Regions from separate parts of the Mesorhizobium sp. BHbdii genome, predicted to be linked through region 3. Evidence: predicted binding sites of a transcription regulator. Region 3 holds the regulator's gene; each other region holds the start of a gene.
What was found. Region 3 encodes PhoB, which activates phosphate uptake and scavenging genes when phosphate is short. Its sites were predicted from a motif close to TGTCATNNANCTGTCAT; they were not measured.
Positions count from the first base shown of each region.

Region 1: the regulator PhoB is predicted to act here: its motif matches at 3,287-3,303, upstream of ACWTU8_RS26540 (LTA synthase family protein).
Region 2: the regulator PhoB is predicted to act here: its motif matches at 3,773-3,789, upstream of ACWTU8_RS18440 (alpha-D-ribose 1-methylphosphonate 5-triphosphate diphosphatase).
Region 4: the regulator PhoB is predicted to act here: its motif matches at 5,027-5,043, upstream of ppk2 (polyphosphate kinase 2).

Region 1 is NZ_JBSPKX010000006.1:111,719-119,429, reverse strand. It holds gene rplI (50S ribosomal protein L9) at 1-20, opposite strand, end outside; gene rpsR (30S ribosomal protein S18) at 287-535, opposite strand; gene rpsF (30S ribosomal protein S6) at 535-1,029, opposite strand; gene ACWTU8_RS26540 (LTA synthase family protein) at 1,332-3,257, opposite strand; gene fabD (ACP S-malonyltransferase) at 3,525-4,466, shown strand; gene fabG (3-oxoacyl-[acyl-carrier-protein] reductase) at 4,526-5,263, shown strand; gene ACWTU8_RS26525 (acyl carrier protein) at 5,453-5,689, shown strand; gene fabF (beta-ketoacyl-ACP synthase II) at 5,724-6,986, shown strand; gene mltG (endolytic transglycosylase MltG) at 7,090-7,711, shown strand, end outside.
Region 2 is NZ_JBSPKX010000003.1:312,754-320,464, forward strand. It holds gene ACWTU8_RS18415 (phospholipase D-like domain-containing protein) at 1-183, shown strand, start outside; gene ACWTU8_RS18420 (endonuclease/exonuclease/phosphatase family protein) at 338-1,138, shown strand; gene phnE (phosphonate ABC transporter, permease protein PhnE) at 1,241-2,035, opposite strand; gene ACWTU8_RS18430 (phosphonate ABC transporter ATP-binding protein) at 2,028-2,777, opposite strand; gene ACWTU8_RS18435 (phosphate/phosphite/phosphonate ABC transporter substrate-binding protein) at 2,856-3,716, opposite strand; gene ACWTU8_RS18440 (alpha-D-ribose 1-methylphosphonate 5-triphosphate diphosphatase) at 3,833-5,014, shown strand; gene phnF (phosphonate metabolism transcriptional regulator PhnF) at 5,011-5,796, shown strand; gene ACWTU8_RS18450 (NUDIX domain-containing protein) at 5,904-6,359, opposite strand; gene ACWTU8_RS18455 (glycosyltransferase) at 6,602-7,333, opposite strand; gene ACWTU8_RS18460 (glycosyltransferase family 2 protein) at 7,412-7,711, opposite strand, start outside.
Region 3 is NZ_JBSPKX010000005.1:179,980-187,690, reverse strand. It holds gene pstB (phosphate ABC transporter ATP-binding protein PstB) at 1-426, shown strand, start outside; gene phoU (phosphate signaling complex protein PhoU) at 465-1,172, shown strand; gene phoB (phosphate regulon transcriptional regulator PhoB) at 1,189-1,878, shown strand; gene ACWTU8_RS24365 (ROK family protein) at 2,055-3,302, opposite strand; gene xylF (D-xylose ABC transporter substrate-binding protein) at 3,531-4,571, shown strand; partial or broken gene ACWTU8_RS24355 (sugar ABC transporter permease) at 4,713-5,739, shown strand; gene ACWTU8_RS24350 (ATP-binding cassette domain-containing protein) at 5,814-6,608, shown strand; gene ACWTU8_RS24345 (CHASE domain-containing protein) at 6,735-7,711, shown strand, end outside.
Region 4 is NZ_JBSPKX010000001.1:2,441,553-2,449,263, forward strand. It holds gene ldtR (transcriptional regulator LdtR) at 1-70, opposite strand, end outside; gene ACWTU8_RS11915 (DUF6163 family protein) at 327-749, opposite strand; gene ACWTU8_RS11920 (3-hydroxyisobutyryl-CoA hydrolase) at 746-1,789, opposite strand; gene hemB (porphobilinogen synthase) at 1,995-3,026, shown strand; gene ACWTU8_RS11930 (dihydrofolate reductase family protein) at 3,246-3,890, shown strand; gene ppk2 (polyphosphate kinase 2) at 4,017-4,937, opposite strand; gene ACWTU8_RS11940 (aldo/keto reductase) at 5,198-6,241, shown strand; gene ACWTU8_RS11945 (glycosyl transferase family 90) at 6,276-7,247, opposite strand; gene ACWTU8_RS11950 (hypothetical protein) at 7,449-7,607, shown strand; gene ACWTU8_RS11955 (DUF982 domain-containing protein) at 7,663-7,711, opposite strand, start outside.

The DNA.
Region 1 (7,711 bases), on a different contig from region 3:
TCGAGAAGAATGACGTCCATAGTTTTGTTCCTTCGTTTGGGCGCCAATCACTGGCATCGACGCCGAATTGTCTGGAACAGGTCAGGAAGCTGAGGGCGTTGCCGCCTATGTCGCTGTCCTGCCTGTCGCGGCAGTTAGAGGCCTTCACCTCAACCCGGGATTTTCAATGCATGTCGCCCAAAAGTGGCCCCGGTTTTTGGACAACGACATGCGTCAATCAAGTTCAACCCTGCGGCGCCCGTCGCCGTTGGGAAGAGCGGGCGGCGAACCGCCCGCTGAAAGAGTGTTAGCGAACCACGTAGGGCAGCAGTCCGAGGAAGCGGGCGCGCTTGATCGCCTTGGCGAGTTCGCGCTGCTTCTTCTGGCTGACGGCGGTGATGCGCGACGGCACGATCTTGCCGCGCTCGGAAATGTAGCGCTGCAGAAGACGTACGTCCTTGTAGTCGATCTTGGGCGCGTTGGCTCCGGAGAACGGGCAGGTCTTGCGGCGGCGATGGAACGGGCGCCGGGTCGGGATCTGGTTGATGTCGACCATTATTCTGCACCCCCTTCAACACCTTCGCGCGGACGGCGCGGACCACGATCTGTACCGGCATCGCCGCCGAAGCTGCGCGGCGGGCGATCGCCACGGTCGCCGCGATCGCGATCGCCGAACGAGCGTGGGCCGCGGTCACGGTCGCCGAAGCCGCCGCGTTCCGAGCGCTCTTCGCGCTTCTGCATCATCGCCGACGGGCCTTCCTCATGTGCATCGACCTTGATGGTGAGGAAACGCAGCACATCCTCGGACAGGCCCATCTGGCGCTCCATCTCGTTGAGCGCGGCCGGCGGGCAGGTGATATCCATCAGCGTATAGTATGCCTTCCGGTTCTTGTTGACCCGGTAGGTGAGGGACTTCAGTCCCCAGTTCTCGACCCGGCCGACGGACCCGCCATTCGCGGAGATGACGCCCTTGTACTGTTCGACAAGCGCATCGACCTGCTGCTGCGAGAGGTCCTGCCGGGCAAGAAACACATGTTCGTAAAGAGCCATATTGTTCTTTGCCTTTCTTCGTTTCTCTCCCGGTTCCCGCGGCAAAAGCCTCTGCAACTTCTCTGACCCGCCGATCCCTAGAAGGGGGCGGGGAAGAAAGGAGCATGACGAGACGGTCGAGAGCGGAGACACGGGAGGCGGAAGCGCCTCTGGCTCCGCACGAAGGTTTTCGAAAAACCTCCGGCCCTCCGTTCAGCCCCCAGCAAGGACCGGCAGATTGCGGGCGTCTATACAGGAATTTGACCGCAAGGCAAGGGCGAGCCGAAAACCCGCCGCTACAAGGACGATACGTCACGGCATCTTCAGCTTGTATGCGGGACGCGCTTGTTCACCGTTTCCGGGAAGAAATCGGGCGCCGCATGGCGCTTGCCGAACATCATGTCGTATTGCAGCAGACGGAAATCGCGAATGGCCGGATCGATCTTCTTCTGTCGCGCCCAGTCGGGCGTGTCCTCGCCCGTCGGCTTCATCAACAAATTACGATCGACGACGCTGTAGCGCTCGCGCATCTGGCCGAGGAAGCCGGTGTAATAGGGATGGCTGATCCCGGCCGTGGTCAGGATATGGTAGGGCAGGAAAGCCGGACTTACCGCGCCCATGTCCGCGGCCGGCCCGGTGCGGTTCGACCATACGACCAGCGGCGTCTGGTGATGCAGCAGCATCTGGTCAGGCGGCTCTTTGCGCGGCGCGACATTATCTTTGAGGAAGCCGGTCTCGACATAGACCGGGCCGAGCGGCGGCAGATGGTCGCCGAAGAAGGCGATGACTGTCGGCCGTTGGCGGTTCTTCGCCCATTCGACAAGGCGCTCGAGGCCCTTATCGGCGTCGGATGCACCCTCGGTGAAGCTCAGCAGTGAATCCTTTGCCCACTGGCTGGTCGGCGCCTGCACCTTGTGGGTCGGATTGTAGTAGCGATTCGGCTCGTAGGGTCCGTGATTCTGCAGGCTGACGGCGAAGAAGAAGAGCGGATCGTCGGTGGCATCGGCCTCGCGGATGATCTCGTCGGTCATCGCCGCGTCCGAGGCCAGCGGACCGCGCTTTTCGAGATATGGCATATTTTCTTCCGACTTGAAGTCGTCGAAGCCGAAATCCGCATAGACCGGCGTGCGGTTCCAGAACCAGCTCGTGCCCGGATGGATGGCGCGCGTCTCATAGCCCTGGCTCTTCAGGAACGTCGCCATCGACGGCACCGGCGCGCGGACATATTGCTGGTAGGGGATGCTGCCGGCCGGCAGGAAGGCGTTGGAAAAGCCGGTCAGCGCCTCGAATTCGACATTGGCGGTCATGCCGCCGAATTCGGGTGAGAACATGTAGCCCGAGCGCAGCGCCCGCACAGTGGGAATCGGATCGGGCGTGATGTTGACGCCGGGCAGTTCGGTCGGATCCCAGAAGGATTCGCTCATGACGATGATGATGTCGGGCTTCTCGGCCGGCACCGAGGCCGTCACGTCAGGCCTGTCGATCGCTGCGATCGACTTGTCGGAGTAGCCGGCAGGCGCCGAGACATGCGCCATCGGTACGTTGAGCGCGAAGGCGAGCGCGAAACCATTGGAGGCGTAGTTTTCCTTCTGGTCCCACATGATCGGGATGATCTGCAGCCGGTCCCGCGTCCACGAGAAGGTCGCGTAATCCATGATCGAGACGAAGAAGGCGAGCAACGGCACGGTCAGCGTCAGCCGGGCCAGGCGACCCTTGCGGCTGAGCGCCGGTACCCGGCGGCGCCAGAGCCGCCAGCCATAAACGAGCAGCGACAGGCTGCCAACGATTCCGATCGCCAGAGCGATGGCGGTTCCCGGACGTTCGCGCACCAGCAGCGGCATCAGCGCCACGATCTGGCGTGAATAGAGGAAATCGGTCGGATAGAGCGGATCGCCGAGATAGAGCGATTTCTGATGGCCGACAAAGGCCAGCGCCAGCGTCAGCGGCGCGACGATCATCAGGCTCTGGTGGCTGCGGCCGAGCACGGCGTCGAGGCCGATCAGGATCAGCGCGAAGATGATGATGGTGGTCCAGCCCGGCTTGAAGGGCTGCAGGAAGAAGGCGACGGTGCCGGCAAAGTCGCCGCGCACGATCAGTTCGATCGCAAAAACCAGGATGGTGGCGGCGAGAAGGCTGACGAGGCCATAGCGGATAACAGGCCATTTCCGGCCCGGCAGATAGCCGGTGGCCGGATCGCCTTCCAGAAACTGTGGCGCGGCTTTGCCAACGCCTTTCCTAGTCCTTGCCACCTTACAATTCCCCCGACCATACACAAAAGTGTCATTGAGCTGTCATCGATATGTCACGAAAAGCTAACGCCTGTGGCTGAAATAAGAAGAGCCAGCAAACGAATCGTGAGCGATTTTCATCATGAGTGATCGAAAAAAAGCCTTTTGGAACAGGTACTCGGCCAGCGATACCGAGCCGGAGCGACCCGCGTCGGGCTGCCAGCGGACTTGACTTGCCCGCCCGCCTTGCGTCACAGGCAGGAAAAATCAGCCGCTTGGGAGCCACACATGGCCGTCGCATTCACCTTTCCGGGACAGGGCAGCCAGGCTGTCGGCATGGGCAAGGACCTCGCGGACGCCTTTCCGGAATCGCGGAATGTCTTCGAAGAGGTCGACGAGGCGCTTGGCGAAAACCTGTCGAAGCTGATCTGGGAAGGGCCGGAAGAGAGGCTGACGCTGACCGCCAATGCCCAGCCGGCGCTGATGGCTGTGTCGCTCGCCGCGATCCGGGCGCTCGAATCGCGCGGCCTCTCGCTGAGGGACAAGGTCGCCTATGTCGCCGGCCACTCGCTCGGCGAATATTCGGCACTTGCCGCCGCCGGTTTCGTTTCGGTGGCCGATGCGGCCCGGCTCTTGCGTATCCGCGGCAATGCCATGCAGGCGGCTGTGCCGGCCGGTGAAGGCGCCATGGCGGCGATCATCGGGCTGGAACAGGCCGATGTCGAAGACGCCTGCGCTGAAGCGGCCAAAGGTTCAGTTTGCCAGATCGCCAACGACAATGGCGGTGGCCAACTGGTGATCTCCGGCGCAAGCGCGGCGGTCGAACTGGCGGCGAGACTGTGCATGGAAAAGGGCGCCAAGCGGGCGCTGATGCTGCAGGTCTCGGCGCCCTTCCATTCGGCGCTGATGGCACCGGCGGCCGAGGTCATGCGCGAGGCATTGGCCGATGTCACGAAGAACGCGCCGTTCGTGCCCGTGGTCTCCAACGTGTCGGTCACTCCGTCCAGCGATCCGGACGCAATCGCCCGCCGTCTGGTCGAACAGGTGACCGGCCGCGTGCGCTGGCGCGAAACGGTGGAATGGTTCGGCGCGAATGGCATTGCGACGCTTTACGAGGTGGGCGCCGGCAAGGTGCTGTCGGGACTGGCGCGGCGCATCAACCGCGATATGGCTACCGGCGCCGTCGGCACGCCGGCGGATGTCGACGCGGCGCTGGCGGCGCTCGCATAACCAACCGAGATTCGACCCCGCCCGTGGAGGGTGTTCTCTCTTAGATCAGGAGACAAGACATGTTCGAATTGACCGGCCGCAAGGCCCTCGTCACAGGCGCATCGGGAGGCATCGGCGAGGCGATCGCCAGGGTGCTGCATGCGCAGGGCGCCGTCGTCGGCCTGCACGGCACCCGCGTCGAAAAGCTGGAGACGCTGGCGACCGAACTCGGCGACCGGGTCAAGCTGTTCCCGGCGAACCTTTCCAATCGCGACGAGGTCAAGGCGCTCGGCCAGAAGGTCGAGGCCGATCTCGAAGGCGTCGACATTCTCGTCAACAATGCCGGCATCACCAAGGACGGTCTGTTCGTACGCATGGCGGACGCCGACTGGGATACGGTGCTCGAGGTCAATCTGACCGCCGTGTTCCGGCTGACCCGCGAACTCACCCATCCGATGATGCGGCGCCGGCATGGCCGCATCATCAACATCACCTCCGTGGTTGGCGTCACCGGCAATCCCGGCCAGACCAATTACTGCGCCTCCAAGGCCGGCATGATCGGCTTTTCCAAGTCGCTGGCGCAGGAGATCGCCACCCGCAAAATCACGGTCAACTGCGTCGCCCCCGGCTTCATCGAATCGGCGATGACCGACAAGCTCAACGACAAGCAGAAAGAGGCGATCATGGCGGCGATCCCGACACGGCGCATGGGCACCAGCGCCGAAGTCGCTTCGGCCGTCGCCTATCTCGCTTCCAACGAAGCTGCCTATGTCACCGGCCAGACCATTCACGTGAATGGCGGCATGGCGATGATTTGACAGTTGCGGGAAAACACCCCTTTTCGCCTTGGACCCAGGCCGATTTTCGTGTAATGCGGCCCGCAACCCGGCGGTTCGGGCAAAAACCGGTCCGGTGCCGTTGCGTTTCCGACAGGACCATCTTTCAGCTTGATTAGCGGCATTCCGCCCGCTAACGAAGACAGACAAACAAAAGACGAGGATGCCCAAATGAGTGACACCGCAGAGCGCGTCAAGAAGATCGTTATCGAGCACCTTGGCGTCGATGCCGACAAGGTGACGGAGCAGGCGAGCTTCATCGATGATCTGGGCGCGGACAGTCTCGACACGGTCGAACTCGTCATGGCGTTCGAAGAAGAATTCGGCGTCGAGATCCCGGACGATGCGGCCGAAACCATCCTGACTGTTGGCGATGCGGTGAAGTACATCGATAAGGCTTCGGCCTGACGCTATTTGCAGTCACCAACGAGGAGGACCTGCGATGAGGCGTGTCGTCGTCACGGGCCTTGGGCTGCTTTCGCCGTTCGGCGTGGGTTTCGAGCATGGCTGGAAGGAGCTTCTGACCGGCCGCAGCGCAGCCAAGCGCATCACCGAGTTCGAGGTGGAGGATCTTGCCTGCAAGGTCGCCCACGTCGTTCCCCGCGGCAATGGTGAGAACGCCACCTTCAATCCCGAGGCCGTTCTCGAGCCGAAGGAACTGCGCAAGATCGGTGACTTCATCCTCTACGGGATCGCGGCCGCCGACGAGGCGCTGAAGGATTCGGGGTGGGCGCCGAAGTCCCATGAGGAGCAGTGCGCCACCGGCGTGCTGATCGGCTCCGGCATCGGCGGCATCGAAGGCATCGCCGAGAACGCGATGATCCTGAAGGAGCGCGGTCCGCGCCGCATCAGCCCGTTCTTTATCCCCGGCCAGATCATCAATCTCGTCTCCGGTCAGGTTTCGATCCGGCATGGGCTGAAAGGCCCCAACCACGCCGTCGTCACCGCTTGCTCCACCGGCGCGCATGCCATCGGCGATGCAGCTCGGCTGATCATGTGGGGCGATGCCGACGTGATGGTCGCAGGCGGCGCGGAAGCGCCGGTGACCCGGCTGTCGATCGCCGGTTTCGCCGCTTGCCGGGCGCTGTCGACCGACCGCAACGAAGCTCCGGAAACGGCCTCGCGTCCCTATGACCGTGACCGCGACGGCTTCGTCATGGGCGAGGGCGCCGGCGTCGTCATTCTGGAGGAGCTGGAACACGCCAAGGCGCGCGGCGCCAAGATCTATGCCGAGGTCACCGGTTACGGCTTGACCGGCGATGCCTATCACATCACCGCGCCGGCCGAAGATGGCGACGGCGCCTTCCGCTGCATGGTTGCGGCGCTGAACCGTGCCAAGCTGACGCCCGCAGACGTCGACTACATCAATGCGCACGGCACCTCGACCATGGCCGACACGATCGAGCTCGGCGCGGTCGAGCGGCTGGTCGGCAACGCTGCGTCGAAAATATCGATGTCGTCGACGAAGTCGTCGATAGGCCATCTTCTGGGTGCAGCGGGCGCCGCCGAGGCGATCTTTTCGATCCTCGCCATTCGCGACAACATCGCGCCGGCCACCATCAATCTCGACAACCCGGAGCGAGAGACGGCGATCGACCTGGTGCCGCACAAGCCGCGCTCCCGCCAGATCGACGTGGCGCTGTCCAATTCCTTCGGCTTCGGCGGCACCAACGCCTCGCTGGTCTTCCAGCGCTACAATGGCTGACCGGTTCCGCCGGCCGGCACGGCGTATGCGTGCCGTCAATTTTGCCATATTCGCCCCTACTCTGCCCAAGGGGATTCGTTGCAAGACCAAACGGTAGGGCGCCATGAACACGAATGCGGCGGACAACGGGGAATTCGGGCAACGGTCCACACCGTCGAGTCCGATTGTGCCGAAGACGGCCAGCGAGGCATTGCGGCCCGAAGCCGGCACGCCACCGCCCAAGCGCTCGCGCGCCTCGCGCAGCCAGTTCGTTGTGTTCATGAACTTCGTCATCTCCTTGGTGATGCTGTTGATTCTGGCGGCCGGTTTTGCATTGTATTTCGGCAAGCAGGAATTCAACGGGCCCGGCCCGTCTGCCAATGCCGACACCTTTCTGGTCAAGCCGAACACCGGCGTCCAGGAAATTGCAGAGCAGCTCGAGCGGCGCGGACTGATCAGCGACGCGCGCATCTTCCGCCTTGGCGTGCGTGCCTTTGGCAATGATTCTGCCCTGAAGGCCGGCGAATACGAGATCAAGCCGCAGGCCTCCATGCGCGACATCATGGAGTTGCTGAAGAGCGGCAAGTCGGTGATGTATTCGCTGACCGTCCCCGAGGGACTGACGGTCGAGCAGGCGCTGCAGCGCATCGCCGAGCAGGCAGCGCTCGACGGCGATATGCCGGCGACCATTCCACCCGAGGGCAGCCTTGCTACCGACACGCTGCGTTTCACCCGCGGCGCGACAC
Region 2 (7,711 bases), on a different contig from region 3:
CTGCGGCTGAATTTTGAGATTGATGTAGAGGTTCTTGATGCAGGCTTTGCCGCGGAGATTGAAGCGCGGATCGGATCGGCAATCGCCTCCGCCGCGTCTGTAACGATCGAAACCTTGAGAGCCCGGCCCTTCATCGTCCGCCTGTTCGACCGAGTGTTGTGGCTGGGATCGCCCTACCTTTAGAGGCTTTCTCGTTCTGCCGGGGGGAATTCGGGTGACGCAGCCACCGCTCCTTTTGAGCGCCGCATCTCGTCAGGGCAGGGAAGCAGCGATTGCGGATGCTATTTGAGTGAGACAAAGCAAAGTCTTGAAGGTAGTGAGGACGAGCAGCAGACTCATGCAAAGAACCGGACATAGCTTTCCTGCAAGTGTGCTCAAATCCATTCGCGACAGAAAAAAGCAGAAGGCGAAGGCTGCGCCGTCAGAAGGGACACGCCCCGCGGGGACTCTGGTCGCATCTTACAACGTTCACAAATGCGTGGGCGTCGACAGAAAGTTCGATCCCGAACGAATCGGTCGCGTCATCCGGGAAATCGGCCCGGATGTCATTGCGTTGCAGGAGGCGGACAATCGCTTTGGAGATCGTGCCGGCCTTCTGGATCTGCGGCGTCTCGAATTGGAAACAGGCCTGGTGCCGGTGCCGGTGTCCGGAAACGGCAAAGGGCACGGCTGGCACGGCAACGTTCTGCTCTTCAAACGGGGCATCGTTCGCAATGTCCATCAGATAAAGCTCCCGGGGCTGGAGCCGCGCGGAGCACTGGTTGCCGAAATCGATCTGGACGAGAAACGAACTCTGCGCATTATCGCAGCCCATCTCGGCTTGCTGCGCCGATCGCGCTCCGAACAGGCCCGTGTCGTGCTCGAAATCATGAACAGACCGGACGAAAAACCAACACTGCTGCTCGGCGATTTGAACGAATGGCGACTCGGAAACCGTTCCGCGCTGAATACGCTGCACACGACTTTCGGTCCCGCGCCGCCGGCGGTCCCCACCTTTCCATCGAGTCTGCCGCTGCTGTCGCTCGACCGGATCATGGCAAATCGACACGGAATGATCTCAACCGTCGAAGCCCATGACACGCCGCTTTCGCGGGTCGCCTCCGATCATCTACCGCTTACAGGATTCGTTCGCCTATAATGTATCTGCCCAGCCCCATGGATGGAGATCGGTTCAAAGGGAAGCTCTTGTCTAGGATACGGGGCGGTGTCGTGCCGATTTGGGCGCATGGCTAGCCTGCAGCTACTGGACCTTCGAGCGCAAGCGATCCGTCACGAACTCCATCAACACCACGATGGTGAAGATCACGAGAATGATGGTCGAGGCATTCTTGTATTGGAAAAGATCGAACGCGACCTTCAGCTCCTGGCCGATGCCACCGGCTCCAACGAGGCCGAGAACAACAGACGAGCGCACTGCCTTTTCAAGCGCAAAGAGCGTGGTGTTTATCAGGGACGGCAAAGCGTCGGGCAGAACTGCCCCGCAGAGGACAGAGAACCGACTGGCCCCGATCGCAAACAGCGCTTCCTGAGGTCTTTCGTCGGCATCCTCCATCGCCTCGGCGAAGAAGCGCCCGCAAAAACCGATCGTATCGACGACGATGGTCATGGTTCCAGCAACCGCCCCGAGACCAACGGCTGACACGAAAAGAAGTGCCCAGACCAAATCTGGAACGGTCCTAAACAATGAGACCAGGATCCTGGAAATATGCCGGAACGGGCCGAGCGGGGTTATGTCCTTGGCCGAGAGCCAGGCAAATGGCAAGCTGAGGACGACACCTATTGCTGTCCCCACGACCGCTATCTGAAACGTTTCGATCATGCGCCAGAAAACCCGCAGGAGGAACCCTGGCTCGACATTTGGGGGTATCATGCGGCCGACGAGCTGGGCCATGCGGGGCACTCCCCCTGCCAGTTGTTCCGGCGAAGGTGCGACCTGCCCGGCGGAAACGATCACGAGAGCGGCCAAAGCGACGGCAAAGCTGAAAGTGAGGGGCGAGATCGATGGAATCCGGCTCGGCGAAAGGCGGTCATGCATCGAAGACGTCTTTCAAATCAGCGCGGGTGACATGCGCCGTCGGCCGGTCGAAGAAGACCTTGCCCGCCTTGAGCGCTATCAAGCGATCGGAGTAGCCGAGAGCATGTTCCATGTCGTGCGTGGTGTAGACCAAGGTGATCGCTTGTTCCTGGGTGAGCTCGGAGAAAACTCGCATCACATCATGTCCAGCCGCCGGATCGAGACTTGCCGCCGGTTCGTCTGCTATCAAAAGCTTCGGACGCCGGATCAACGCACGGGCAATCGCCACCCGCTGCGCCTGCCCTCCAGAAAGCGCGTCGGCGCGGGCGCCTGCCTTGCCGAGAAGCCGCACGTCGGCGAGCGCCTGCATTGCTTCCTCGCGCCAGTGTTGCTTTGCGATGGAATGGTGCCAGCCGCGCCAGCCGCCGGGCAGCCCGAGCTTGCCCTGCAAAACGTTTGTAAGAACGGATTGGCGGCTAACCAGTCCGTGATGCTGGAAGACAAATCCGATCTGCCTGCGTATGCGCCGCAGCTGGGCGACGGACGGCGCCGAGCGGAAGCTCTCGCCGAGGGTGGCGACCTCGCCACCGCTCGACGGTAAAAGACCGATGAGGCATTTGAGCAGGGTGGATTTTCCAGCACCGTTCGAGCCAATCAGGGCAACCCGTTCGCGCGATGCTATGTTGAGGCCGATACTGGAGAAAACGACCTTTCCGTTCGCATAGCTCTTCGCAAGATCGTGCGCGCGAATGATTGCTGTCATAGTGACCTCTTGGCCCAGACGGGACTACGAAATAGACCGGCGGTTAACCGCCGCCTTTGCGATGAAAAGGAGCAAGCCTCAGTTTACAAAGTCGGTGAGGGTCTCGATTCCGATCGTGCGGTACATCGAGCGGACATAGTCGTAGTCCGAGTCCCTGACATCAGTCAGAAAGAAACCGCCCTTGAATTTCTGGTTGTCCTCGCCTGTCAGGATCGCTTTCATCAGCTCGTTGCCATTCTTCGCAAAGGCATCGCGGACCTTGACGAACACGTCGTCTGAAATGTCCTTACGGGCGACAAGAATGTCGTTCGGCAGATCGCGGCCCCGTGCGATTACCGAGAAGGCAGTGTCGGGGAACGCTTCCCGGACCGAGTTCAGATAACCGAAATTCAAGCCGGTAGCGGCGATGTCGCCGCGGATGAGAGCCTCAGCCGCGATATTGCGCGATATGATCACTGGCTCGTAGTCGGTGGCATATTTCAGGTTGAAATCGGCCAGCGCCTGCGCGGGGCCGAGGTGCTGGGAGGTGGAGCCTACCGAGCCGAATGCAATCTTCTTGCCCTTCAAGTCTTCAATCGAGCGGATCGGTCCATTCGCCAGTACGGCGATCTGAGCGAAATAATCGGGGCGCTGCCAGGCAACAACAATCTTCGGCTGGCTTAATTCCTTCATGACCACGTATTCAGCAGGACCGGTCAGGACGAGATCGACCTGCCCGGAATTCATGGCCTCGACGGCGGTGGTCCGCGAGCTGACCGGAAACAGCTCGATATCCAGGCCGGTCGCCTCTTCAAGAGCGGTCTGGAAAGCGCCGAATTCCTGCTGAAGAGCCTCCAGTCCCTCCATGTCGGTTACCGCGAATTTCACCGGCTCCGCAAAAGCTGGAAGAGCGGAGGCAAGCGTCAGCGCGAGTGCGGTTGCGATGGTGCGGATCATCATTTTCCCTTTGCTGTATAGACAGGAAACTGTTACCCGCTAATCCGTATACGCAGCAGATGACGTGCTCGTGACATTTCGTGGGCGCCACCGGCAGGCTTTGCTTTTAGAGGGATACAGTGAACTGGCACATTCAGGGTGGTCGCATCCTTACCGACCGGGGACTTGAAACCGCGGACCTGAGCATTGCCGGCGGGATACTGTCAGAGATCCAAGCGGCCCATGCGTCCATAATCGATGCCGATGGTCTGCTCGTGCTTCCGGGGATCGTCGATATCCACGGCGACGGCTTCGAGCGGCAAATCATGCCGCGGCCGGGTGTCCGCTTCGACACGGCGCTGGCGTTGAAAGATACGGACCGCCAGCTTGTCGCCAATGGAGTAACCACAGCCTTTCACGGCGTCACGGTGTCATGGGAGCCCGGACTTCGCTCGCTCGAAGCCGCCAAGCAACTGATCGGCGCGCTCTGCGGTCTCCGCGATACTCTTAGCTGCGATACGCGTGTGCATCTGCGCTGGGAGACCTTCGCGCTTGATCAGATGGCGCAGGTCATACAATGGCTCTCTCTTTGGCCGCGACCGATCATTGCTCTCAACGACCATACGACCGGGTCGGTATTGAACGGCACGATCGCAAGCAAGATCGGCCAGATGGCGGAACGGTCCGGCTTGAGCCGTGAGCAATATATGGCGTTGCTCGATCAGATTTGGTCCCGCCGGGCCGACGTAGCGATCGCGATTGGGAAGCTGGCCGCGACTGCACGGGCCAATGGCAATGTGCTTCTTGCCCATGACGAAGCGTCTCCCGAAGAACGTATGTATTTCCGCGGTCTCGGTGCAAAGGCTTCGGAGTTTCCACTGACGCTCGAAACGGCGAAAGCCGCGCGGCAAATGGGCGAGGATGTGATCCTCGGCGCGCCCAATGTCGTGCGCGGCGGCAGCCATAATGGAGCGCTGAATGCCACCGAGGCCATCAGAGCCGGGCTCTGCACGGTGCTGACCAGTGACTACCATTATCCCTCGCCTCTGCATGCGGCCTTCAGGCTGTCTTCTCCGGGGGCCAGCGATTTCCCCATGATCTGGAATCTGGTCTCGGCAAATCCGGCCCGGGTAGCCGGCCTTGACGATCGCGGATTGCTTGTTGCCGGCCGCCGAGCGGATCTGATCCTCGTCGATGCCGGCGATCCAGAGCATCCGCGTGTGGTGGCCACCATGGTTCACGGACAAATTGTCTATTCCTCTGGACTCTCGCGCGTAAACCGATGGTCGGCACACCGATCGCCGGTGAATAAGGCTTCATGAACCAGAATACGAAAATCCCAACACCACACGAGCGCAGCGTCAATCGTCTTCTGGCCTTTGACGGGCTGGTCTTTCGGCCACGCAGCGATTCGCCGATCTGGCAGCAGATCTACGATCACATCTTCAATCTGATCGAGAGCGGCTGTCTTCCGCCGGGCAGCCAACTTCCCGGAGAAACGCATCTGGCGGAGAAACTCGCGGTCACCCGCATTACACTTCGCCGGGCGCTGCAGCAGTTACAGCATGAGGGCCACCTCACCGCTCGCAAGGGCGTCGGTATCTTCGTGCGAAACCTACCCTCGACATTCACGGTTCGCGACGGCCAGCGCTTTCTCGATAATTTCGAAGCTCATGGCCAGGAAATCGGCACCAAGACGCTGCTTATCGTCCGGGAACCAGCAGAACCGGCCGTGGCGGAGCGGTTGCGTCTCGCACCTGATGCCACCATTATCCGGCTGTGCCGGATCAGAACGTCCGATAAGCAGCCGGTCTACGTCAATACCAAGGTCTTTCCAGCCCATCTCTTTCCTGATTTCGAGCAGACGTACGACGTGCGTCAGTCGGTGACCGATGTTTTCCGCGCGCATGACATCGAGAATTACCGGCGGGCCGAGACGCGCATCAGTGGCGGCTTTGCATCCCCTGATGAAGCCGAAATCCTGCGGCTGACACCCGGAACACCAGTATTCCGCATCAATGCCGTCAATGAGGACCGCAACGGCGTTCCAATCGAATGGACCCGCGGCTGCTGGCCGCTGACGTCTGTCGAGTTCGTGTTCTGATCCTGGCGCGATGGCGTGGTCACATGCTCTTCGCCTCAGCCCATGGTTCCTGGGGCGTAGCGATCAGCACGACCAGTTTAAGATGTCGGTCGGCCATTGGGTCGGCTTTAGACCGACCCCACAAGCCGGTCGAGAAAAGGCCGCTGGCCAATAAGCATCTTTTCCCGGGCCATATCGAGGCCGAACCACCCTGCGCGATCGATCTCCGGAAAGAATTGTATGCGGCCGCTGCGCGGTGGCCATTCCATCTCGAACATGTTGCTCCGCAAAGTGCCGGCGTCGAAATCGCCTTCGACGCCGAAGGCTGTAATAAGCTTGCCGCCGCGCTGGCGCAGCTCCCCCAACGCAAGCAGTGCTCCCTCGAGCTCCCAGCCGGTTTCCTCCACGAATTCACGACGTGCCGCAGCTTCGGGCTGTTCGTCATCACCATACTCGCCCTTTGCAATCGACCATGCGCCAAGATCGCGGCTTTGCCAGAACGGCCCGCCCGGATGAACAAGCAACACCTGCAGTTCGTTGCTCGATCTGCGGTAAGGCAGGATCCCCGCACTTCTTTTCGCCATGGCCTCAAGCCTCTGCCATGCAGCATGCCGCAACAACGACAAAGCAGTTGCCGGCTTGGCGCAGCAGACGCTGTGCCAACGCTGCGCGCTGGAAAGCACGTCGCCAAAAATGGCTGTTCGACAACCCGCTCGGTTCGATTTCGACCAGGCACGCCTAGTCTGTTCACCGATCTGCACGAACCGCGCGCTGTCGGCAATCTCGACGAAACGTCCGATATGGTCGGGCCGATCGGTTGGATTAGCTACCGGCTCGCCGAGCGCGAAAGAGAAGCTTCCGTTTGTTCGGCACTACTCAAGAATTCGTCGCGTTCGGCTATCCACAGATCCGCATAGTCGACATTCTGCCACTCGGCAAACCACGGACCACCGCTTGTATAGTGGACCGCCTTAGGTGTGCCATGCGCCGGCTTTTCGTTCCAACCTTCAAGCCAGTTCCACTCTACTGGCAGCGAGCCCAGGTCCTCATCGGCGACCCACTGCATTCGATGGAGGTAGGCACCACTTTCGCGGTTCACGACCTCTGGCGTAAGCGATTTAACCGAAGGGTGCGCGCAATTGAACAGCATCAGCGAGGACCAGTTTTTTCGTGGGTAGGACGTCTGGACCACGCCGTCCATCTTGGTAGTGGCCTTCGGCGTATAATCATGCTGGACGCAATAGACCGCCTTGTTCGATTTCGTGTATTCTAGCAAACCTGCGACGTCATCGAGCCACAGGAAGTCGCAATCGCAGAACAAAGCCCAACCCGTGTAGTCGGCGAGAAAAGGCGTGAGAAACCGCGTATAGGTGAACTCTGTTGACGCGAGTGGATCTTTCTCCCTCCAATACAGTTCACGGGCACGCAGTTCGTCCTGTTTGATTGGAATGACGGAGACAGGCACCGAAGCGTTTTTAAGCAAAGAGTGCCGTGCTACGTCGTAGGCGATCGGCTCGCGGCTGTCCCATCCAACGAATACCCTAAACGCATTAGTCATATTCAGTACCTTGGCTCCAATTTCAAAACGGTCATACACTATCTGTCTGGCAACAGCTCGGCAACAATGGTGCAGAAGCTAGCCAGGACGATTTCTGAATCGCACGGATTTGCCTTTCACGCCGGTCCTGCTTTTTTCGGCGGATTTCGTCTCGCTGCCCAATGCGACAAGCGCCCATTTCTGATAGGTGTAGCTAGCTGAATAAGCGGCGACCATCGCGCCGGTCGAACCGTCCAGAAATCCCAGCTTGAAAACATAGCTGTTCATATAGGCCCAGACCGAGCGCAAAACCGCCTTGCTTATCGAGCTTCTTTTGCCCTCGGTAAGCAGCCGCGCCGCGGACGCTTCTGCGTATCGGCCGATCTTGTCATGCGCGTC
Region 3 (7,711 bases):
CACGGCCTGGCCAGGAGCAAGTCCGAGTTGGACGGCATCGTTGAATCGAGCCTGAAGAAGGCCGGTCTGTTCAACGAGGTCAAGGATCGCCTGCTCGAGTCGGGCACCGGTCTCTCCGGCGGACAGCAGCAGCGCCTGTGCATCGCGCGCGCCATCGCCGTGTCGCCGGAAGTGATTCTGATGGACGAGCCCTGTTCGGCGCTGGATCCGATCGCCACCGCCCGCGTCGAGGAACTAATCGACGAACTGCGCCAGAACTACACGATCGTCATCGTCACCCACTCGATGCAGCAGGCAGCGCGCGTGTCGCAACGCACGGCGATGTTCCATCTCGGCTACCTGGTCGAGGAGGGCGCAACCGACAAGATGTTCACCAATCCCGACGACAAGCGCACCCAGGACTACATCACCGGCCGGTTCGGCTGAGCGGTCCGGCAGCGAATTTCGAACACGAGGACAGGATCATGGGTGAACACACCGTCGCATCTTTCGACGAGGAACTGGAGCACATCGACAGGCTGATCCGCGACATGGACGAGCTCGCCGCCGCGATGGTCGCAGCCTCGATCCGCGCGTTGCTTGCGTCAGACAATGCGATGGCGCAGCGTGTCGTCTCGGACGACGCGATCATGGATGCGCGGCAGCGCGAACTCGACGATAGCGCGATCACGCTGATCGCCAAGCGGCAGCCGATGGCGCAAGATCTGCGCGCCGTGGTCGGCGCAATCCGCATGGCCGGTGATCTCGAGCGCATCGGCGATTTGGCCAAAAACATAGCCAAGCGGGTCAGCGCAGTCGGGCAGAGCGCCACGCCGCGTAATCTGTCGCACGGTATCGACGCGATGGCGGATCTCGTTCTTGTGCAGCTCCGCGGGGTGGTTGAGCACTATGTGTCGCGCAATGCCGGCGCTTTGAAAGAACTGCGCGCCGACGACCAGAAGATCGACGTGAAATACACCGCGGTTTTCCGCGAACTCCTGACCTACATGATGGAGGATCCGCGCAACATCACCGCCTGCACGCATCTTCTGTTTTGCGCCAAGAATCTCGAACGCATCGGCGATCATGTCACCAACATAGCCGAAAACGCCTACTTTGTCGTGACCGGGGAGCAATTGCCGGCGGATCGCCCGAAGCTCGACGAAACGACGATGTCGGCGCCGGCGACATGACAGGAGTGACCGGCCGATGATCGCGCCGCGCATCATGGTGGTGGAGGATGAAGAGCCGCTGGGCGTCCTCCTCCGCTACAATCTGGAATCCGAAGGCTATCAGGTCGAGGTGGTGACGCGCGGCGACGAGGCCGAAATCCGGCTGCAGGAAAATGTGCCCGATCTTCTGGTGCTCGACTGGATGGTGCCGGCGGTTTCGGGCATCGAGCTTTGCCGGCGCCTTCGGGTGCGTCCCGAAACCGAGCGGCTGCCGATCATCATGCTGACCGCGCGCGGCGAGGAGAGCGACCGGGTGCGCGGCCTTTCCACCGGGGCCGACGACTATCTGGTCAAGCCGTTCTCGACACCGGAATTCATGGCCAGGGTCAAGGCGCTGCTGCGCCGCGCCAAGCCGGAAGTACTGTCCAGCGTGCTGAAGGTCGGCGACATCATGCTCGATCGCGAATCGCACAGGGTCTATCGCAAGAAGAGCGAGATCCGGCTCGGGCCGACCGAATTCCGGCTGCTCGAATTCATGATGCGGCACCCGGGTCGGGTCTTCTCGCGCAGCCAGTTGCTCGACAATGTCTGGGGCGAGACGATCTACATCGACGAGCGCACGGTGGACGTCCATGTCGGCCGGTTGCGCAAGGCGGTCAACAATGGTCGCATGCCCGATGTCATCCGCACCATCCGCGGCGCGGGCTATGCCATCAGGGAAGACTAGGGATGTGCTGATATTCAGGTGGTGCCGGGCCTGCGAACGCCGGCTTCCTGCGCTTCCGGTGCTCACGTACCCAAAAGTACGCTCCGCTCCGTTCTCGGAACCCACCATTCTCGACTCGGCCTGACCTGAATCTCAACACACCCCAAGTCGCGATCCGGGGATCCCTGCCTTCGAGTTCAAGCCACGTTCTTTCCGACCGAACCGGCTCGTGCCTGGATGCTCGGCCCGAAGATCTCCTGGTCGACGAAGCTCAGCGCCCGCATGGCGCAGCCTTCTCGGATCAGCGGCAGTTCGTTCGGCTCGGTGTCGAAGGAAATCGAACCCGAATGCTCGCCGCCGGCGGTCTGGGCGATGGCCTCGCGCAGGGCCGGCTCGATCAGGTCGAAGGCGGCAGCGCTGGGACCGACCATGGCGACCGGCGCCGGATCGATCAGCGCGAACAGGCTGCCGAGCCCGAAGCCGAGCGCCTCGCCGGCCTTGCGGTAGGCTTCGCGCTCCGGTCCGTCCGTCTCGCGCGCCCGGGCCGCCAGTGCCCGCATCTCGGCGTCGCTGACATCGGCGACCGGCTCGGCGTTCTCGCTCAATTGCCTTGCGTTGCGCCAGATAGCGTAATTGCCGGCATAAGCCTCGACGCAACCGCGCCGCCCGCAGCGGCAAAGCGCGCCGCCCGGCCGATGAATCATGTGGCCGAATTCGCCGCCTGAGGAATGGGTGCCGGTGAACAGCTCGCCCTTCAGCACCAGCCCCATACCGATGCCATGCGAGAGCAGGATGGCGATGAAATCGTCGCGGTAGCGATCCGGGTCGCGCCAGCGCAGCGCCACGGCCATCATGTTGCAGTCGTTCTCCATGATGGCCGGGATGCCGAACTCGCGTTCCAGAATGTCGGCGAAGGCGATGTTCGTCTGCGGCGTGATCGGCGACCACAACATGGCGCGCGCATGGGAATCGGTAATACCCTGGATCGCCAGCGCGATGCGGGCGACGTTTTGGACGTCGAGGTCGGGGTCTTCGAGCCGGCGCCGGACGATGGCGACACATTCATCGATCAGCTCGTCGCGCGACATGGTCAGCGTGTCCAGCCGGCGCTGTTTCTCGGCGACCACTTGTCCGGCATAGTCGATGACAGCGACCGAAAGGGAATTCAGCGACAACACGACGGCCAATACCGCAGCGGCTTCCGGATTGAGGCTGAGGCCAACCTGCGGCCGGCCACGTTTCAGCGAAACGGTCTCACTCGCCTTGCTCTCGGCCAGGATGCCTTCGTGGATCAGGTCGGAAGAGATCGCCGATATGGTCGAATGGCTGAGGCCGGTGGTTGCGGCGATCTCGGTCCGTGACGGCTGCCCTGCGCGGCGTACGGCCGAAATAACCATCGCCCGGTTGCGCCGGCGCAAATCGTCATGGCGGATCCCAACCGACATTGTTTAGCGTCCTCCCTATTGCCGCGGCCGCTCATGAATCGGAAGCCGTCAGGCCGACAAACACTGGCAGAAGCAGAAGGACCTGTCATTGTTTATTCCGAGGCTCGAAAAAAAGCCGGCAGACACCAAAATCCATCAGAATTCATGTTGACAGTGCTTCGGCGTTGGATCCTTTGTGCAGGCCTTCGGGCCAGTTGGTCGCGCCGTACGCGGCGCAGGAGGAATATCATGAAGAGATTCACAGCCGCCATTCTGGCGGGGATCGCCATGTCGCTGACGCTCGCGTCGGTCGCACAGGCGAAGGACAAGGTCATTGGTGTTTCGTGGTCGAACTTCCAGGAAGAGCGCTGGAAGACTGACGAAGCCGCCATGAAGTCGGCGATCGAGGCCGCGGGCGACAAGTATATTTCCGCCGATGCACAGTCCAATCCCGGCAAGCAGCTGACCGACGTCGAAAGCCTGATCTCGCAGGGCGCCAACGCGCTGATCATCCTTGCGCAGGATGCCTCGGCCATCGGGCCGGCGGTGCAGAAGGCGCTGGACGAAGGCATTCCAGTCGTCGGCTATGACCGGCTGATCGAGAACAAGGACGTCTTCTATTTGACCTTCGACAACCAGGAAGTCGGCCGCATGCAGGCCCGCGAAGTGTTCAAGGTGGCGCCGGAAGGCAATTACGTCTTCATCAAGGGCTCGGGCGCCGATCCGAATGCCGATTTCCTGTTCGCCGGCTCCATGGAAGTGCTCAAGGATGCCATCGACAGCGGCAAGATCAAGAATGTCGGCGAGGCCTATACGGACGGCTGGCTTCCCGCCAGCGCCCAGAAGAACATGGAACAGTTCCTGATCGCCAACGACAACAAGGTCGATGCGGTGGTTGCCGCCAATGACGGCACCGCTGGTGGAGTCGTCGCGGCGCTGACGGCGCAAGGCTTGGCCGGATCCGTTCCGGTGTCGGGCCAGGACGGCGACCATGCCGCGCTGAACCGCATCGCGCTCGGCACACAGACCGTATCGGTGTGGAAGGACGCGCGCGAGCTCGGCAAGAACGCCGCCGAGATCGCCTCGCAACTGGCCGACGGCAAGCAGATGACAGACATTGCCGGCGTCAAGGACTTCGCCACGCCGGGCGGCAATGTCGTCAAGTCGCTGTTCCTGACGCCGATTGCCGTCACCAAGGACAATCTCAACGTCGTCATCGACGCGGGCTGGATCAAGAAGGAAGAGGTCTGCGCCGGCGTGGCGGCGGGCACGGTCCCGGTCTGCAACTGATCCGGCCTTCGCAAGAAGCCTGAAACGCGGCGGCTTCACGCCGCGGCGTTTTTTCAAAAAGAATTGTTTTTCCGCTTCTCGCGGATAACTTCCAAGCTGCTTCCGGCATCCGCGGCAAACGGCAACCGGTGGGAGGACATCATGACCGACACGACTTCCAGCACGCCGGCCGCCGATACAGGCGCCGATCGGGCGCGTGAATCCGAGCTCAGCCCGGTCGGCCGCCCTCTCAAGGCAACCGAGCTCGACATACGCATGCTCGGCATGGTCGGCGCGCTCCAGGGCTTCATTATCGCCTATCTCGAGGTTTCGGCCATCATCGTGACGCTGGGCGGCCTGCTGATCTGGCGCGGCGGGCGTGGCTGATGACGAGCGGGCGCACCGTCGCGCCGCTCGACGCCACCTTTCAGCTCATGAGTGGCGGGCCGCGTGGCTCGATCGGAGCAACCGCAAGTTGGATTGTCGGCATTCTCGCCTGTGTGGCCGTCGCCTTGATGCTGCTCAACGGCCGGTCGCAGCGCAAGCGGTTCAAGTTCCCGCTGCGTCCCGTCTGGGCGGAGACCTTGCTTGGGGTTGTCGCTTGCGCCGCCATCCTCGGCGCCATCTGGATCGCCAATTCCTATCCCTGGCCGATCGGCATCGTTCGCCAGTACGCCCAGCGGACCGGCATCACCGTCCCGGAAGGCGGGCTGTTCATCGCCCATGGCATCGCCATACCGGTGCTGATCGCGGTCACTGTGGGCATCGTCATGACCTTCATCACCAGCGGCACCCGTTTCGGCCGCTATGTCTTTGCCATCGGCGGCAATCCGGAAGCGGCAGAACTCGCCGGCATTAACACGCGCTCGGTGACTATGAAGGTGTTCATGATCATGGGCGTTCTGGCCGCGATCAGCGCGGCGATTGCGTCGGCCCGTCTCAATGCGTCGACTAATTCGCTGGGTACGCTGGACGAGTTGCTGGTATCGCGGCCGCGGTCATTGGAGGCACGTCGTTGGCCGGCGGCTCCGGCACGGTGCTCGGCGCCATGCTTGGCGCACTTCTGATGCAGTCGTTGCAGTCCGGCATGGTGTTGCTCGGCATCGATTCACCGCTTTAGAGCGTCGTCGTCGGCGCCGTCCTGGTCGTCGCCGCCTGGCTCGACACCGTCTACCGCAAGCGGGTCTGAGCATGATCCCGAAAAAGTGGATACCGGTTTTCGACAAGATCATGCTCAAACAAAAACCATAGGGAGGAACGATCATGGCTGACACAACTGCTCCCACGCCACTGATCGACATGCGCAACATTTCGATTGCCTTTGGCGGCATTCGCGCCGTCGACGATGCGTCGATCGACCTTTTCCCGGGCGAGGTCGTGGCGCTGCTTGGCCACAACGGTGCCGGCAAGTCGACACTGATCAAGATCCTGTCCGGCGCCTACAAGCGCGACTCGGGCCAGATCTTCGTCAAAGGCGAGGAGGCTTCGATTTCCAATCCGCGCGACGCCAAGAAGTATGGCATCGAGACGATCTACCAGACGCTGGCGCTCGCCGACAATGTCGACGCCGCCGCCAACCTCTTCCTCGGCCGCGAGCTGATGACCGGCTGGGGCACGCTCGACGATGGCGCCATGGAGGCCGAGGCGCGCAAGGTGATGGGCAGGCTCAATCCCCGCTTCCAGCGCTTCAAGGAGCCGGTGGTCAAGCTTTCGGGCGGCCAGCGGCAGTCGGTGGCTATCGCGCGCGCCATCCTGTTCAACGCCCGCATCCTGATCATGGATGAGCCGACGGCGGCACTGGGCCCGCAGGAAACGGCGCAGGTCGGCGAATTGGTCATGCAGCTCAAGGCCGACGGCATCGGCATCTTCCTGATCAGTCACGACATCCACGATGTGTTCGAGCTTGCCGACCGCGTCTGCGTGATGAAGAATGGTCGGGTCGTCGGCACGGCGCGCACCAGCGACGTGACCCAGGACGAGGTGCTCGGCATGATCATCCTGGGCAAGTGCCCGCCCGGTGCCATTCCCGGGCCGGGTGCGCTGAAGATCGCCGCCTGAAGCTTCAAACAAGCCGGCTAAATACCTGTCATGTGATGTGCCAGCGGCCATGATGGTTTGGCCGCGCCATTGTATTGACGCAGGGACTTGCCCATAAGATGGGGAACCATGGGCCGCAGCAGCAATTTGAAGAAGTTCTTTCCGATCGTAGCTTTCATCGCCGTCGCGCTGATCAGCCTGACGATGGCGGGATTCGCCTATTTCGCCACGCAGGAAGCGGCGCGCATTAAGTTCGAGGCGACGGCGGACGATGCGCTCAACCGGATCGATAGCCGCATCGACCTGCATCTGTCGCTGCTGCGATCGACCCATGCGCTGTTTGAGGCGCACAATGGTGGGATTTCGCGCGGCGAGTTCAAGGCGTTCTTCGAAGCGCTTGATATCAACGACAATTTTACCGGCCTGCGCGGGATCGGCTTTCTCCGGCTGGTGAGAGCCGGCGACGAGGCAGCCGTCGAGCGTGCCATCCTGCACGACTATGGCGCCAGCCATGCGATCTATCCGGCTACGACAACGCTGCCATGGCGTACGCCCATCACGCTGTTCGAGCCGCTGGATCCTTCCAATCAATCCAGCATCGGCTACGACATGTTCACCGAACCGGTCCGGCGCGAGGCGATCGAAAGGGCGATGGCCGACAACCAGCAGCACGCGAGCGGGCGCGTGCAGCTAGGCCAGGAAACAGGTGCTGCGCAGACCTTCACCGGTTTCCTGGTTTTCGTGCGGCTCAACATCGAAACCGCGCCGGACGGCATCGATGCGACCAGATCCTCGACATCAGGCTTTCTTTATGCGGCCTTCCGCGCCCGCGATCTGTTCCAGACCGCGCTCAGCCGAACGCCGCTGCTGCCGGTGAACATCGAAATCTATGACGGCAAGGTGGATGCCGACCATCTTTTGTTCCGGTCGGAAACGCCGCCGGCGTCGATCTTCGGTGACAGGCTGGTGGTTTCTCGCGAGATCACCATCGCCGGACGTCCATGGACCGTCCTGTTCAGGCCGACAAGCGCCTTCTCGCAACCCTCCTCGCGCGCCATTCCGGTGATGCTCGGCCTGTTCGGGCTGCTGCTCGCTGGAACCATCGCGCTGGTGGCACGCTATCA
Region 4 (7,711 bases), on a different contig from region 3:
GCGAACGGATTGCCTCGCGGCGGTCATCGGATACGTTGGCGGTCTTCGCCGCCGGACGGGAATTGATCATTGTCTTTGCCTCTCGTTTGTCGCCTGGTGATTTTTTTGTTTTTCACCTTGATCGCGACACTATCGAATACTCATAAAATTCGACTTAAACGCTAGGGCTAACAAGAGCTTACCGGTAAGAGGTTTCGAAAGAGGCTTAACGAAGGGTCACCCGAACAAGGATGATTAACCTAAAGATTTAGCCAATGGTTCCGGGCGAAATTTGCGCGTCCAATGGGACGCGCGGCGCTATTCTTGTTGAGTATCGGTCCGATGCTCTATTGCCGGCTCTGGCGCTTCTGCATCCAGATCACCACGCGAAAGACGATGTAGAGCAGCGCCACCGCCGCATGCGAGGCGAGGATCAGCGGCCGGTGGCCGAAGAGCTCGGGAAAGCCGGCATACATGACGATCTCGGTCGCCGCGCAGATGAACCAGATCACCGGCCCCCAGGAGGCCAGCATCCACAGACCGGCGGCGGCGAAGGGGAAGAAGACGGCGAGCGTCACCGCCGCCACCTGCCAATGCACCGGCATCAGGTCGAAGCGCCACAACGAGCCGGGATAGAAGCCGATCAGCCGGATCCAGTACAAAATCCCGAACCACAGGCAGTAGCCCGATATGACGCGCTGGAACCAGGCGAAGATGACCTCGACCGTCGAGGGCTGGAGCACGACGCGTCTCGACGTGACGTCGCTCACAGCTCGAGTTCCCGTTCGCCAAGCGGAGCAAAATAGGCATCGACCTCGGCAGCACTGACGCCGTCGATGCCTGCCGGCCGCCATTGCGGCGTCGAGCCCTTGTCGATGATGGCAGCGCGGATGCCTTCGTAGAAATCGTGGCCGGCAAGCATGCGGTTGAGGATGCGGAATTCCATCCGCATGCACTGGTCGATCGATAGCGTCAGCCCGGCGTTGATCTCGCGCCAGGCGACATGCAGACTGGTCGGCGAGCGGGTACGGATCGTCGCCAGCGTCTTTGTCGCGAACGCATCGGCGGGTGCGGCGCGCTCCAGGCTGCCGATGACGTCACCCAGCGACGTTTGCGCGAAATGCCGGGCGATCGCTTCCAGCGTCCGACTGTCAGTCTCGCGGCGGGCCGGGACGGAAAAGCCGCGCAGCGCCGATTCCGGGTCGCCGGTCGCGACCAGCCGGTCGAGAAAACCGGCCTGGTCCTGCGCCTTGATCGTATGCGTCGCCAGGCCCGACCACAAAGCGTCGCCATAGCGGATGCGGTTTCCGGTCAGGGCCAGATACATGCCGAAACTGCCGCCAAGGTTCGGCAGGAGATGACTGGCGCCGACATCCGGGAAAAAGCCGATGCCGACTTCCGGCATGGCGAATTGGGCGTTTTCGGTCAGCACCCGATGCGAACCGTGGAACGAGATGCCGACGCCGCCGCCCATGACGATGCCGTCGATCAGGGCGACATAGGGTTTTTTGAACCGCGCGATGCGGGCGTTCAGCCGGTATTCGTCGGCGAAGAAATCGACCGGCGGCTTTCCCGCCCCGCCGGCCTCGTAGATGTGGAGGATGTCGCCGCCGGCCGAAAACGCCCTACCCTCGGCCTTGACGACGACGACGTCGACGCCGTCGTCCCGCTCCCAGGCGCGCAGCGCCTTGTCGAGCGCCTTGACCATGCGGTGGGTGACGGCATTGAGCGCTTGCGGTCGCGTCAGCGTGACGATGCGGGCCCTGTCCAATCGTTCGAAGCGGATCTCGTCGCTGCCGCCAAAATCCATCGCCTGACATTCCCTCCCTGCGCCGCCGGGACTGAAGTGCTAAAGCGTGGCGCATGGGTGCGTCAATGCCAAGGTCAATCCTGTCCTGCAACGGTCAGCCGGATTTGGTATACCGATATCCAGGTAATGCCAGCCTGGCACAATCGTGCCGCATTGGTCAGCGGCGGAAGCTCGTGGTAAAAGCTGCCGATCTGGAGTTTTGGCGATGAACAAATTCACCCCAGCAAAGCCTGCCGGCGCGCGCAGCGTCGACGAGATCACCGGCAGCCACCGTTTGCGCCGCATGCGCAAGGCCGACTGGTCGCGCCGCCTCGTCCAGGAGAACCGGCTCTCCGTCGACGACCTGATCTGGCCGATCTTCGTCGTCGATGGGAAGAACATCCGCGAACCGATCGCCGCCATGCCCGGCGTCTTCCGCCTGTCGCTCGACCTTGCCGTCAAGGAGGCCGAGCGCGCGGCAAAGCTCGGCATTCCGGCGATTGCCACCTTCCCGAATGTCGAGCTAGGCCTGCGCGACCAGACCGGCTCGCATATCCTCGATCCGGAAAACGTCATCAATCGCGCCACGCGCGCCATCAAACACGCGGTGCCGGAGATCGGCATCATCACCGATGCCGCGCTCGACCCCTTCACCTCGCACGGCCATGACGGCATTTTGCGCGACGGCATCATTGTCAACGACGAGACGGTGGAACAGGTGACCGCGGCTGCCGTCATCCAGGCGGCGGCAGGCGCCGACATCATCGCGCCTTCCGACATGATGGACGGCCGCATCGGCGCCATTCGCGACGCACTCGACGCCAACGGCTTTTCCGATGTGGCGATCATGTCTTATGCAACGAAGTTCGCCTCCGCCTTCTACGGCCCCTACCGCGAGGCGGTCGGCACCGCCGGTCTGCTCAAGGGCGACAAGAAGACCTACTATCTCGACCACGCCAATTCCGACGAGGCCGTGCGCGAGGCCGAGCAGGACCTCGCCGAGGGCGCCGACATGCTGATGGTCAAGCCCGGCCTGCCCTATCTCGACATCGTCCGCAGACTGAAGGACGAATTCCGGATGCCGACCTTCGCCTATCAGGTGTCGGGCGAATATTCGATGATCAAGGCGGCCGCTGCCAATGGCTGGATCGACGGCGACAAGGCGATGTTGGAATCGCTGCTAGCCTTCAAGCGCGCCGGCTGCGACGGCATCCTCACCTATTTCGCGCCCGAAGTGGCGGCGATGCTGAAGGGGTAGCATCCCCTTAGCCGAACATTGGTTCGCGGCGCGAACAATAGCCGGCGATCCGCTTCGACATACAGGACAATTTCAGTTTCCGGCCGGTGAAACGCAGCGAGAGTCGCCTGGCCCTTCGCTCTCGCCTTGCCGTGTTCCAGAAAACAGCTTGCAATTCGCAATCAGTTAAGCTACCCAATAACTGATTGCAAAACGCAACTGGTTATCGAGGAGGCTCTCATGTCCAAACTTCGCGTCAACGCTTTCACCCTGTCGCTCGACGGGTTCGGCGCCGGTCCTGACCAGGATCTCAGCAATCCTCTCGGTGTCGGCGGAGAAGATCTGCACAAATGGATGGTCGGCACCCGCACATTTCGTGAGATGGTCGGCAAGGAGGGCGGCACCATGGATACCGACGAGGCGTTCACCGTGCGCAGCTTCGAAAATGTCGGCGCCTGGATCCTGGGCCGCAACATGTTCGGCCCGATCCGCGGCGAATGGCCGGACGAGAACTGGAAAGGCTGGTGGGGCGACAATCCACCTTACCACGTACCGGTCTTCGTGCTGACCCACCATCCACGCGACCCTATTGTAATGGAAGGCGGCACGACCTTCTATTTCGTCACCGACGGCATCCACTCGGCGCTGGAACAGGCGAAGGCGGCGGCCGGCGGCAAGGATGTTCGGGTCGGCGGCGGCGTCGCCACCATCCGTCAATATCTGCAGGAGAAGCTGATCGACGAGATGCACCTTGCGGTGTCGCCGCTGCTGCTCGGCAAGGGTGAGAACCTTTTTGCCGGCCTCGACATGCTCAAGCTCGGCTATCAGTGCACCGAACAGGCGGTGACGCCGCTTGCCACGCACGTCATCATCAAGCGGGCTTAGCGGCACTTCTGCAACGTTGGTGATTGGCGAAAGCCCATTTCTCCCCGTCACTATACCGGGAGAAATGCCCGGCAATGCAATGAGGGGCGGCTCCCGATATACTGACGGGGAGAAGGGAACCCTGCCTCAATACTTCTCGGGTACATACAGCTCGCGCGGCAGCACCTGGCGCTCGTATTCGGGATTGAAGACGCGGTCGGGCAGCGTGATCTCTTCGTGCGGCACTTCTTCATAAGGCATCTGCTTGAGGAGATGATCGATGCAGTTCAGCCGCGCCCGCTTCTTGTCGTTGCCTTCGACGATGAACCAGGGGGCTTCGGGAATGTTGGTGCGGGCGAACGTCTCTTCCTTGGCCTTGGTGTACTGCTCCCAGCGCACGCGCGACTGCAGGTCCATCGGCGACAGCTTCCACTGCTTCATCGGATCATGGATGCGCATCTGGAAACGCATCTGCTGCTCCTCGTCGGTGATGGAGAACCAGTATTTGACCAGCGTGATGCCGGAGCGGACGAGCATGCGCTCGAACTCCGGCACGTCGCGAAAAAACTCCTCGACCTGATCCGGTTTGGCAAATCCCATCACCCTTTCGACGCCGGAGCGGTTGTACCAGGAGCGGTCGAACAGCACGATCTCGCCGCCTGCCGGCAGATGCGGGACGTAGCGCTGGAAATACCATTGCGACTTTTCGCGTTCGGTCGGCGCCGGCAAGGCTACGACGCGACAGATGCGCGGATTGAGCCGCTGGGTGATGCGCTTGATGACGCCGCCCTTGCCGGCCGAATCGCGGCCCTCGAAAATCACGACCAGCTTTTTCTTGTGATATGCCACCCAGGACTGCAGCTTGATCAATTCGGATTGCAGCGTGATCAGGTCGCGAAAATATTGCTGGCGATCCATCGAGGGCGGATGCGCTTTCTTGTAGATCTTGGCGATCTCCAGCGACAGCGCCGGTTCCGACATTTCCAGCTCGTAATCTTCGTCAAGTGTGTCGGCGAGCTCCGCCTCCAGCCAGTCCTTGGCAGGAGAATTCTGTTTTGCTTCGGTCATTTATGCTGCTCCGCGTGCGAGCCCCTGTCGGCGTCCGGCGTGCCGGCCAAGATCGAACACCTTGAGCCGACTTGCATACAGGCCGGCCAATGACGGTTTTATTGCAGCCGGCCTGTGTGCCGGTCGCGCAAATCCGTGAGATATGATCGATCAGCCTCCATGGCATGCACGACAAGCGGCTCGAATTGTCCTACAAATGCCAGGCTCCCCTCGGGCGGCCTTCGAAGCAGCCCTTCTCAACGCAATTGCGAGGATCTGACATGGAATACCGCACTCTCGGCCGTTCCGGGCTGAAGGTTTCGACGCTGACCATGGGCACCATGACCTTTGGCGGCGCCGGCGCATTTTCGGCGGTCGGCAAGACCGATCTCGACGAGGCGCGCCGGATGATCGACCTCTGCATCGATTCCGGCATCAATCTCATCGACACCGCCAATGTCTATTCGAACGGGCTTTCGGAAGAGATCATCGGCGAAGCGCTCGGCGGCAAACGCAAGGGCGATGTGCTGATCGCCTCCAAGGCGCGGATGCGGATCGGCACGGGCCCCAACGACGAAGGGCTGTCGCGCTACCATCTGATCCGCGAGTGCGAGAAGAGCCTGAAGCGCCTCAGGACCGACGTCATCGACATCTATTTCCTGCACGAATGGGACGGCACGACGCCGCTCGAGGAGACCGTCGCCGCGCTCGACACGCTCGTCAGCCAGGGCAAGGTCCGCTATGTCGGCTGTTCCAACTATTCCGGCTGGCAAGTGATGAAGGCGCTGGGGATCAGCGACCGCCAGCACCAGCCGCGCTTCGTCACCCAGCAGATCCACTACACGCTGGAAGCACGCGAAGCCGAATATGAACTGCTGCCGATCTCGGTCGACCAGGGGCTTGGCGTGTTGGTGTGGAGCCCGCTCGCCGGTGGACTGCTGTCCGGCAAATACCACCGCGACCAGGCCACCTCCCGCCAGCTCAGCGGCTGGACGGAACCGCCGATCCGTGATGGAGACCGGCTGTGGCGGATCGTCGATGTGCTTGCCTATATCGGCAAGAACCATGGCGTCTCGGCAGCGCAGGTGGCGCTTGCCTGGCTGCTAGGCCGGCCGGCCGTCAGCTCGCTGGTGATCGGCGGACGGACCGAAGCGCAGTTCAAGGACAATATCGCCGCTGCAAGCCTGGTGCTGACCAGCGATGAGCGCGCACGCCTGGACGCTGTGAGCCGCCCGCCCGTTCTGTATCCCTACTGGCACCAGCAATTCACGGCAAAGGACCGGTTTGGTCCGGCCGATCTGGTTCTTGACCGGGAAGATATCTGACAACGGTCCTGATCAGGTCGAAGGTCGCCGCGGGTTAGCCTGAGATAAAACGCCAGACCTCGGGATCAGGCTCGATCTGGCCGCTGAGCACGAAGTACTTGTAGAGCACGAGCAAGCAGATCGCCTGCTCGGCCCGTTCGTCGGCGAACTTGCGGCAATAGGCGTTGGCGGCGGCAACGATGCGCTCGGCCTCAGTCGGATGACGTTCGAGATATTGCACCCGCTCGGCAAGATCCGTGAAATCAGGTTCGAGCGGCACATAGTGAACATCGGCCATGAGTTCGCTTTCGGCGAACCATGTCTCATACGTCGGCGGCGGCATCAGGCACAGCGAATTCGAACTCATGATCCATTTTAGGTTGGTCGCCACATCGTTGCCTTCGAGCGAAATGATATAGCGACAGCGCCGCTGCTGATCGATGCTCAGATAAGATTTGCGATATTCCGGCGCTGCCGTCGGTTTGGGCGTGCCGACATCGCAAAAGGGCAGATCGCGCGCGGCCTCCAGAAGCAAGGTCCTTATCGGGTTGTTGAGCTCGCCGCGCCACACCGCAACCGGAAGCTTGTCCGCGAAGGCTACATCGTCGGCGGGCATGTGGAAGTGGCGGAACTTGTTGAGCTTGAACAGGACCCCGTTCCTGTTGTCGCCGGCGATCGGCCGATCCTTGACGATCGACGGCATCGCAGGCACTTCAATGACGTCGCCGAATTCGAGGTCGATGCGCAAATCGGGATCGAAGTAGCGGGCAAATTCCTTCAGATCGTAGTAATACATGCTCCGACCTCTCGGCAGCCGGCTGACCGGCACGGCGCCGGCGCTCGGCGCGAAAGGGTCCTGCAACCTATTGTAATAATTGAGACGCGCGCGGACCGATCCATCCGAAAGCCTGGCCTGATCGAGCAGCCCGGCGAGCCTGCGGCGGAACATCGCCTGCGGTGCAAAATCGCGTACGGCATTGCGCGCATAGTAGAATAGCTTCTGTGCGTTTCTTTGAAGGGTGGCCATCGGTCACTTGATAAAAAGTCGGCTTGTGATTTGCCCCCCGGCCCCTCCTACACCATTGTGCCAGCTATCTTGCAAGCCACAGAACCGTGTTCAGCTAGCCTGCCGGCTGTGTATGGAGCCGATCGCTCTTTGCGGTGTTGTGTTTGGAGCCCAATGCTCCTAGGCAGGGCTAAGAACCTTGGGATTGTGAAAGGAAGAGATATGGCGCGAGCACCGAATTACGGCCAGGAACGCAAGGAACGCGACCGGCAGAAGGCCGCCAAGAAGGCGGAAAAGCAGGTGGCCAAAGTGGCAGCCAAGGAACGTTCGAAACCCGAAGACGAGACCACGTCCGAGACCGAAACGGAAACGGCAGAGTAAAACGCATCCGGCCCGCGAGGCGGATCGGATTTGGCCTAGGAATCCCGCTGCGTCTTCAGGCCGGCGCCTTGTCGCTGACGAACACGTTCACCTCGCGCGCGGCG